DNA from 2 places in the Mangrovibacter sp. MFB070 genome. Region 2 is predicted to be linked to the other one. Evidence: predicted binding sites of a transcription regulator. Region 2 holds the regulator's gene; the other holds the start of a gene.
The links. Region 2 encodes PurR, which represses purine synthesis genes. Its sites were predicted from a motif close to CANGCAAACGTTTGCNTG; they were not measured.
Positions count from the first base shown of each region.

Region 1: DT73_RS22625 (NCS2 family protein) is a predicted target of PurR. The motif match lies at 1,876-1,893, and genes of this name have one in related genera.

Region 1 is NZ_JJMI01000052.1:21,533-25,966, forward strand. It holds gene DT73_RS22620 (AsmA family protein) at 1-239, opposite strand, end outside; gene DT73_RS22625 (NCS2 family protein) at 423-1,823, opposite strand; gene gltS (sodium/glutamate symporter) at 2,048-3,253, shown strand; gene recG (ATP-dependent DNA helicase RecG) at 3,302-4,434, opposite strand, start outside.
Region 2 is NZ_JJMI01000022.1:527,208-531,641, reverse strand. It holds gene DT73_RS11760 (MFS transporter) at 1-803, opposite strand, end outside; gene DT73_RS27075 (YnhF family membrane protein) at 1,075-1,164, opposite strand; gene purR (HTH-type transcriptional repressor PurR) at 1,457-2,482, shown strand; gene punR (DNA-binding transcriptional activator PunR) at 2,479-3,408, opposite strand; gene punC (purine nucleoside transporter PunC) at 3,516-4,434, shown strand, end outside.

The DNA of each region.
Region 1 (4,434 bases), on a different contig from region 2:
GCCACCAGAGTGGCTGAATGGCCTTTCCTGCCAAATGTAACACCAGACAGCATGACATGGTCTGGCGCGCGCCAGGAGTGCGAAACAGACTGAATTTTTAAATCATAACCCGTGTTGTTGTTAACCCAGCGGACAATTTTCCCGGTTCCCCACGGGGTCTGCACCACAAAATACCCTGCAACCAGCACCGCAAAGACGACGAGCAGCAGTGCGAAAATAAACTTTCCTGCGAATTTCATAGTCTTCCATCCTGCGCAGATATCATTCGGGTGTTATGCCTTAAAAATATACAGACCTCAAGGGTGGATATGTGAGGAGTTGCATCCGAAAACAGGAACAGGTGAGAAAATAGGCAGAATATCGGGCAAATATGCCGGTACTGGCCCTGTTGTGCAAACCGGGCCAATACCGAATAACAGCTGTTATTGCTTTTCTTTTTCTTGCGGGAAAATCAGATTCAGCAGAATAGCAGTGATCCCACCTGCAGCAATCCCGGAAGAGAGCATGTTTTTCAGCCAGTCAGGAGCAAACTGCAGAATCAATGGCTGTTGAGATACGCCCAAACCTACCGCCAGCGATAATGCGATTATCAGGATGGCGCGGCGGTTTAACGGTTCACGAGACACAATTCGGACACCTGATGCGGCGATGGTGCCGAACATCACAATGGTGGCACCGCCCAGAACAGGTTCAGGAATATGTTGTACAAACCCGCTAACAGCCGGGAACAGGCCCAAAATGATGAGCATCAGTGCAACCACAAACCCGACATAGCGGCTTGCCACACCCGTTAACTGGATAACCCCGTTGTTTTGGCCAAAGCAGGAGTTCGGGAAGGTGTTGAAAATAGCGGAAACCATTGAGTTCAGGCCATTTGCCAGTACACCACCTTTAAGGCGCTTCATGTATAACGGCCCGGAAACCGGTTGTTCTGAAACATCCGACGTGGCAGTAATATCGCCAATCGTTTCCAGCGAGGTCACCATAAATACCAGCATTAGTGGCACCAACAGATTCCAGTCAAAGCCGAGGCCATAATAAAGCGGTGTGGGCACCATAATCAGCGCCTGGTTAGCGGCCGTGGTGTTTTCGGGCAGCATGCCCATAAGCCCTGCAGCAAGGTAGCCGATTGCCATGGCAATCACTAGCGATGCAACCCGTAAATAAGGGTTACGCTGGCGGTTAAGCAGAATAATGACGGCCAGAACTATCCCTGCCAGTAACAGGTTTTTAGGGGAGCCAAAGCTGTGGTCGTTCATGGCAGCGTAACCACCACCAATAGATGTCAGGCCGACCTGAATCAGAGATAACCCGATAATCATGACCACTACGCCCGAAACCAGTGGTGTGATAATGCGCCGGGCAAGGTGCAGAACGCGCGACAGTACCATTTCGGTACAGCTTGCCAGCATCAATGTGCCAAACAGCGCCGCCATCATTGTTGGAATATCTGCCCCACCATTTTTCAGCGCCAGCCCCCCCATGATCAATGGAGAAACAAAGTTAAAGCTGGTTCCCTGAATGGACAATAAACCGGAACCTACCGGGCCCCAGGCTTTAATTTGAATGATGGATGCCACACCGGATGCAAATAACGACATGCTGATGATGTGTTGGGTATCCGCAGCTGGTAACCCCAGCGCCTGGCAGATTAATAGTGCCGGAGTGATCACCGCGACAAACATAGCCAATAAATGCTGGCAGGCAGCAAACAAGGTTTGCGGCAAAGGCGGCCTGTCTTCCAGATGATAAATGAGTTCACTATTACGCGGTGGCTGAGCAACCGTTTGCGTATTTTCTGCTTCTGAATGGCTCGCGGACATTATTGGGATATCTCGTGGTGGAAAAGCGGTGATTTTATCGGACTAAATGGTAAAAGCAAACGGTTGCTTTTTGTAAAAATGATGTTAATAACTGGAAAACTGGTTTTTATGCTAAGCTCTGGCTGTTTTTTAGTTAGAATAATGCGTCTATCCGCTTTTTGGTGATATTTCTTATTACAGGACGATAGCGTGCAGCAACTGATGCGCACATGGAGTATTTCAATATGTTTCATCTCGATACCTTATCTACGCTGGTCGCCGCGACCCTGGTACTGTTGCTGGGGCGTAAACTGGTTCAAACCGTTCCAATCCTGAAAAAATACACTATTCCTGAACCTGTCGCTGGTGGGTTACTGGTCGCACTGGCATTGCTGTTGCTCAAACTGACGACAAGCTGGGAAGTTGAGTTTGATATGTCGCTAAAAGACCCGCTAATGTTGGCTTTTTTTGCCACTATCGGGCTCAATGCCAATATCGCCAGCCTGCGCTCGGGCGGCAAAGTCCTTGGTACATTTTTGATTGTCGTTGTTGGTCTGTTACTGATGCAGAACGCCATCGGCATTGGTATGGCAAAAGTGCTCGGGCTTGACCCACTAATGGGTCTGTTAGCCGGGTCGATTACGCTGTCTGGCGGCCATGGCACTGGTGCTGCCTGGAGTAAACTTTTTACCGAGCGTTACGGGTTTGAAAATGCCACCGAAGTGGCAATGGCCTGTGCGACATTTGGTTTGGTGCTGGGTGGGCTGATTGGTGGCCCGGTCGCGCGTTATTTGGTCAAACACTCATCCACTCCAGATGGTACTCCGGATGATAACGCTGTACCTTCAGCATTCGAAAAGCCAGATATCGGCCGCATGATCACGTCACTGGTACTGGTGGAAACCATTGCCATGATTGCCATTTGCTTAACGCTGGGGCGTATTGTCGCTCAGCTGTTGCAAGGGACAGTGCTTGAACTGCCTACTTTTGTTTGCGTGCTGTTTGTCGGCGTTATCCTCAGTAATACTCTGTCTGCTATTGGTTTCTATCAGGTATTTGACCGGGCGGTCTCTGTGCTTGGTAACGTCAGCCTTTCCTTGTTTCTTGCCATGGCGCTGATGAGCCTGAAATTATGGGAACTGGCTTCTCTGGCATTACCGATGCTGGCAATTCTGGCGGTGCAGGCACTGTCTATGGCGCTGTATGCCATCTTCGTGACATGGCGACTGATGGGCAAAGGTTATGATGCGGCAGTACTGGCAGCCGGGCATTGTGGTTTCGGTCTGGGGGCAACACCAACAGCCATTGCAAATATGCAGGCAATTACTGACCGCTTCGGGCCATCGCATATGGCGTTTCTGGTGGTTCCAATGGTGGGTGCATTCTTTATCGATATTGTGAATGCTCTGGTGATTAAGCTCTATTTGTTGTTGCCAATTTTTGGTGCATGACATATTACGTGCTAAACAATACCCCGCGGTTTTTACAGCCGTGGGGTATCAGGCATTAGAATAACGCTCAGTTTCTGGCATCCAGCGCTCAATGAGCGCAAGCGCTTGTTGGGGGTATTTTTCATGGATGTGGCGTGCCAGGCGTTGTACTTCCGGTATCATTCTCTGGTCGCGTAACAGGTCAGCGACTTTAAACTCCGCATTCCCCGTCTGACGTGTACCAAGCAATTCACCCGGCCCACGAATTTCCAGGTCTTTTTGTGCAATCACAAACCCGTCGTTACTGTCGCGCAGCACTTGCAGGCGCATTTGCGCCGTTTTGGATAACGGTGATTTGTAGAGCAGGACACAATGCGAGGCTACCGCACCACGGCCAACACGCCCTCGTAGCTGGTGTAACTGGGCCAGCCCAAGGCGTTCCGGGTTTTCAATGATCATCAGGCTGGCATTGGGAACATCAACACCCACTTCAATTACCGTGGTGGCGACTAACAGATGGAGTTTCCCGGATTTAAAATCCTGCATGACCGCCTGTTTTTCCTGTGGCTTCATGCGCCCATGGACCAAACCAACAGATAAACCCGGCAACGTGACTTTTAACTCTTCCCACGTAGCTTCTGCTGCCTGGGCTTCCAGTAACTCAGATTCCTCAATCAACGTACACACCCAGTAAGCCTGGCGCCCTTCTTCTGCACAGGCATGGCGAACGCGCTCAATAATATCCGGGCGGCGGGTATCAGGAATGGCGACAGTTGTCACTGGTGTTCTGCCTGGCGGTAATTCATCTATTACCGAAGTATCCAGGTCTGCGTAGGCTGTCATCGCAAGTGTGCGGGGGATGGGGGTTGCTGTCATAATTAACTGATGCGGGTGGAAGCCTTGTTTCTCCCCTTTTTCCCACAAAGCCAGGCGCTGGTGGACCCCAAAACGGTGCTGCTCATCAATGATAACCAGAGCCAGGTTGTGAAACTCAACCTGCTCCTGGAAAATAGCATGGGTGCCGACAATCATTTGCACCTGGCCGCTGGCGATGGCTTCCTGTTGAGCCTGGCGTGCTTTACCCTTCTGTTTCCCAGCCAGCCAGCCCACCTGAATTCCGAGTGGTTCAAACCAGGCTGCAAAGTTAGCAGCATGTTGTTCGGCCAGTAATTCAGTGGGTGCCATTAATGCCACCTGGCACC
Region 2 (4,434 bases):
GTGCCAGTAACCGATTTATCCGCTAACCGCCCGCCCCAGTAGTTCCCAATAGAAAAACCAACACCGACCAGCACCAGCATGGCAGTGACAAACCCAGGTGTTGCGCCTGTAATGGTTTCCAGTACCGGGGCAATATAGGTGTACAGCGTGAACATCGCACCGGCACCCAATACCGTTGTAAGCAGTGCCGCCAGTACCTGCGGCCGGGCAAGAACCTTCAACTCCTTCGCCACATCCGGCCTGTGGCCTTTGATACTTGCCGGAATAGTCATAAACAAACTGAACATAGCTACCAGCCCCAGCGCACCGATCCCCAGGAAAGCCATACGCCAGCCAATATACTGCCCAAGCCAGGTTGCCGCGGGCACCCCACCAATATTGGCAATTGTCAGCCCCATAAACATTGTTGCAACAGCGCTGGCCTGCTTATTCGCGGGGACGACACTGGCAGCCACCACAGCCCCAAGTCCAAAAAATGCTCCATGGTTCAGGCTGGTTATCACACGGGCAAACATCAACATGCCATAATCCGGAGCCACAGCAGAAAGCACATTACCCAAAGTAAAAATACTCATCAGAAAAACCAGGGCGTTTCGCCGTGAATAACGAGATAACAACAAGGTCATCAGTGGAGCCCCAACCATTACCCCAACGGCATAGGCGCTAATCAGCATGCCGGCAGCGGGAATCGACACATGAACCCCTTCAGCAATAACCGGCAACAGCCCCATAGGTGAAAACTCAGTGGTACCAATCCCAAAGGCCCCTATCGCCAGGGCAAGTAATGGCAAATTGACTTTCATCACTACCTCAATTTTTAGCCTGCGCAAAAAAGCGCGGGCAAAGACAAAAAAGATGAAAACATGATGTCAGTCACACTTCACTTTGAAAAGTGGCAATAGTGATAATAGAGTTTTGCTAAATGGTAAAGAATCAGTGTGGCAGTAAAGAAAATAGCAGGAAGGGAGAAAGGACAACAGCCAGGCGACAGTGTATTAGCAGGCCCTTAGACAGGCACCAAAACTAACAACGCCATCACCTGAGCGATGCTAACTGCGTGAAGCAGTACAGGCCTTAATGCAGGATGGCAATCAGCGCCGTTGCAACAATCAGACCTAAGGTAATAACAGTCGTAGTCAGTGAATATCTCAATTCAGTTGGCATGATTAATTCCTTATTCCCTGTAAAAAGTGGGTGTAGATCATTTTTACACAGTTTGGCCGTAAAATCCTTAAAGATTTAGTTTGATATGTGCTTTAGCACTTCCACTTTTACTCAATATAAGACAAAATCGCACGCTGACTTATTACGTACCGGCCACTATCCCCTCCTTTTCGTTTAATGTCGCAATCCCGGCATGCTGGCAACCCAATTCGTTGCTTACAGGGGTAAGCCCAGGCAAACGTTTAACCAATTAGTTTTCAGGAGTTTAGGATATGGTCTGGAGTGACATCGAATGGCAACTATAAAAGACGTCGCGAAACGCGCAAACGTTTCCACTACAACCGTATCACACGTTATTAACAAAACGCGTTTTGTTGCGGAAGACACCCGTAATGCGGTGTGGGCAGCAATCAAAGAGCTGCATTATTCACCCAGCGCGGTAGCCCGCAGCCTGAAGGTGAACCACACAAAATCAATTGGCCTGCTTTCTACCAGCAGTGAAGCTCCCTATTTCGCTGAGATTATTGAAGCGGTGGAGAACAGCTGTTTCGCCAAAGGCTACACTCTGATTCTCGGCAATGCGCACAATAACTTTGAAAAGCAGCGTGCCTACCTGTCCATGATGGCGCAAAAGCGTGTCGATGGCCTGTTAGTTATGTGTTCAGAATACCCCCAGGAACTGCTTTCTATGCTGGAAGAGTACCGCCACATTCCGATGGTGGTTATGGACTGGGGTGAAGCACGGGCAGATTTTACCGACTCGGTCATTGATAACGCCTTCGAAGGCGGTTACATGGCTGGCCGGTATTTGGTCGAACGCGGGCACCGGGAAATTGGCGTGATATCAGGCCAACTGGAACGTAACACAGGTTCAGGGCGGCTTTCCGGCTTCATGAAAGCAATGAACGAAGCCGGTATCAATGTCCCTGAGTCATGGATTGTTCACGGCGATTTCGAACCTGAATCCGGCTACAACGCCATGCAGCAAATTCTTACCTGCCCGCAGCGGCCTACAGCTGTGTTTTGTGGCGGAGATATTATGGCGATGGGTGCTATTTGCGCGGCAGACGAAATGGGGCTGCGTGTGCCACAGGATATCTCGATTATTGGGTACGATAACGTGCGCAACGCGCGTTACTTTACCCCGGCACTGACCACCGTTCACCAGCCCAAAGATTCTCTCGGCGAAACGGCATTTAATATGCTGCTCGACAGAATTATCAATAAGCGCGAGGAGTCTCAGACAATTGAGGTTCATCCCCGCCTGATTGAACGCCGTTCAGTGGCCGATGGCCCGTTCAGAGATTATCGCCGTTAATCACCTTGCGGGAGCTGGCCTGGCTCCCGCAACCACTCACTGTTCAGTGTGCTGCTGTCGCCCAGGTAATCCAGTACCCACTGTAAAGCCGGTGAGGCATCACTTTGCCGCCATGTCAGGCAACAAGCCGAGTCCGGGTAAGGGTTTTCAAGTTGCACGCTGACCCATTCCCCGCGGTCAATAAACGGCTGCGCCATATGTGCCGGAACCATGCCGATACCGATGCTGTCACTCAGGCAGGCGAAACCACACTGCCAGTCTGGTACCACTATCCGGCGCTGATTACTGAGTTGCCAGGTTATCCTTTTCGGTAGTTCACGCGATGTATCTTCCAGAACCAGAGACGGCCACTGGCGAAGTATGTCATCACCAATTGCACCGTTTATCTGCGCAAGCGGATGCGATGCCGCAACCACACAGCACCATGCCAGGCTACCCATATCACGAAAGCCGTAACGCCCACCAACAGGCACAGCCTGGGTCGCGCCAATTGCCAGTTCTACCCGGCCATCAGCCAGTGCATCCCACACACCATTGAACACTTCCGGCCGCACATGCAATTCCACATCCTGGAAATGGTGATAAAAATCTTGTACCAACTGACGGGTTCTTGCCGGGCGAACGATGGTGTCAACCGCAATCGCCAGTGAACCACGCCAGCCATTCGCTATTTGCTGGCACTGCAGGCGCGTTTCATGCATTTTTTTGATAACACTGCGGCCCTCCTGCAAAAAACAGCGCCCGGCGGGGGTCAGTTCTACATCTTTATGGCGGCGTTCAAACAGCTCGACCGACAGCCAGGATTCCAGTTGCCGCACCGTATAACTGATTGCCGAAGGGACACGGTGCAACTCCTGTGCCGCACCAGTAAAACTGCCATTACGAGCCACGGCATCCACCACTTCAAGCGCATATTCTGACCACATAACCTGCCTGCAAAATTTTTGAAAGGAACATCCAAATTTTAGCGTTTCACAACGGCGGATGCACTTTTTACACTCACGCCACGAATTTTGTTATATCAGGATTGACCATGAGCGCCTCTCGCCTCTTTATTACCTGGCTTGCCGGACTTAGCATGCTGGGCTTTTTAGCAACCGATATGTACCTGCCTGCATTTAGTGCCATTCAGGTTTCACTGGGGGCTCCCCCGTCGGCCATCAGCGCCAGTTTGAGTGTGTTTCTCGCCGGTTTTGCTCTGGCTCAATTAATTTGGGGCCCGCTTTCTGACCATTTTGGCCGCCGCCCTGTTCTGTTAAGCGGGCTGGTGATTTTTGCACTGAGTTGTGCCGGGATTTTTTTCGTCACTTCGCCAACCGCATTTCTGGTATTGCGGTTTATTCAGGCGGTTGGGGTGTGTTGCGCAACAGTAAGTTGGCAGGCGCTGGTTACTGACCGTTTCTCCGGGCAGCAGGCGAATCGTGTTTTTGCCACTATCATGCCTCTGGTTGCGCTTTCCCCGGCACTGGCTCCTCTTGCCGGTAGCTGGGTACTGCGCCATTTTGACTGGCAGGCGATATTCGCCTGCCTGCTGCTCATCACACTTTTGCTGATTTTACCCCTCTGGCATTACACCAGTGCACAACGCCCACAACGTACAGCGCATTCTCAACCCACCCTTTATTCCTCTTTGCTGCGCCATAAAGGGTATTGTGGGAATGTCATTATTTATGCAGCCTGCTCAGCCAGCTTTTTCGCCTGGCTCACGGGTTCCCCCTTTATTCTTCACCAAATGGGTTATGAGCCTGAAGCAATTGGACTGAGTTACGTACCACAAACTCTGGCTTTTTTGCTGGGCGGTTTTGGTTGCCGTAGTGCACTGAAAAAGTGGCAAGGGCAGCAAATGCTACCCTGGTTGTTGGGGATATTTGCTGTGAGTGTGTCCGCTGTTTTTGGTGTCTCGCTGACCACATCCCCTTCTTTGACCAGCCTGCTGGCACCCTTCTGCCTGA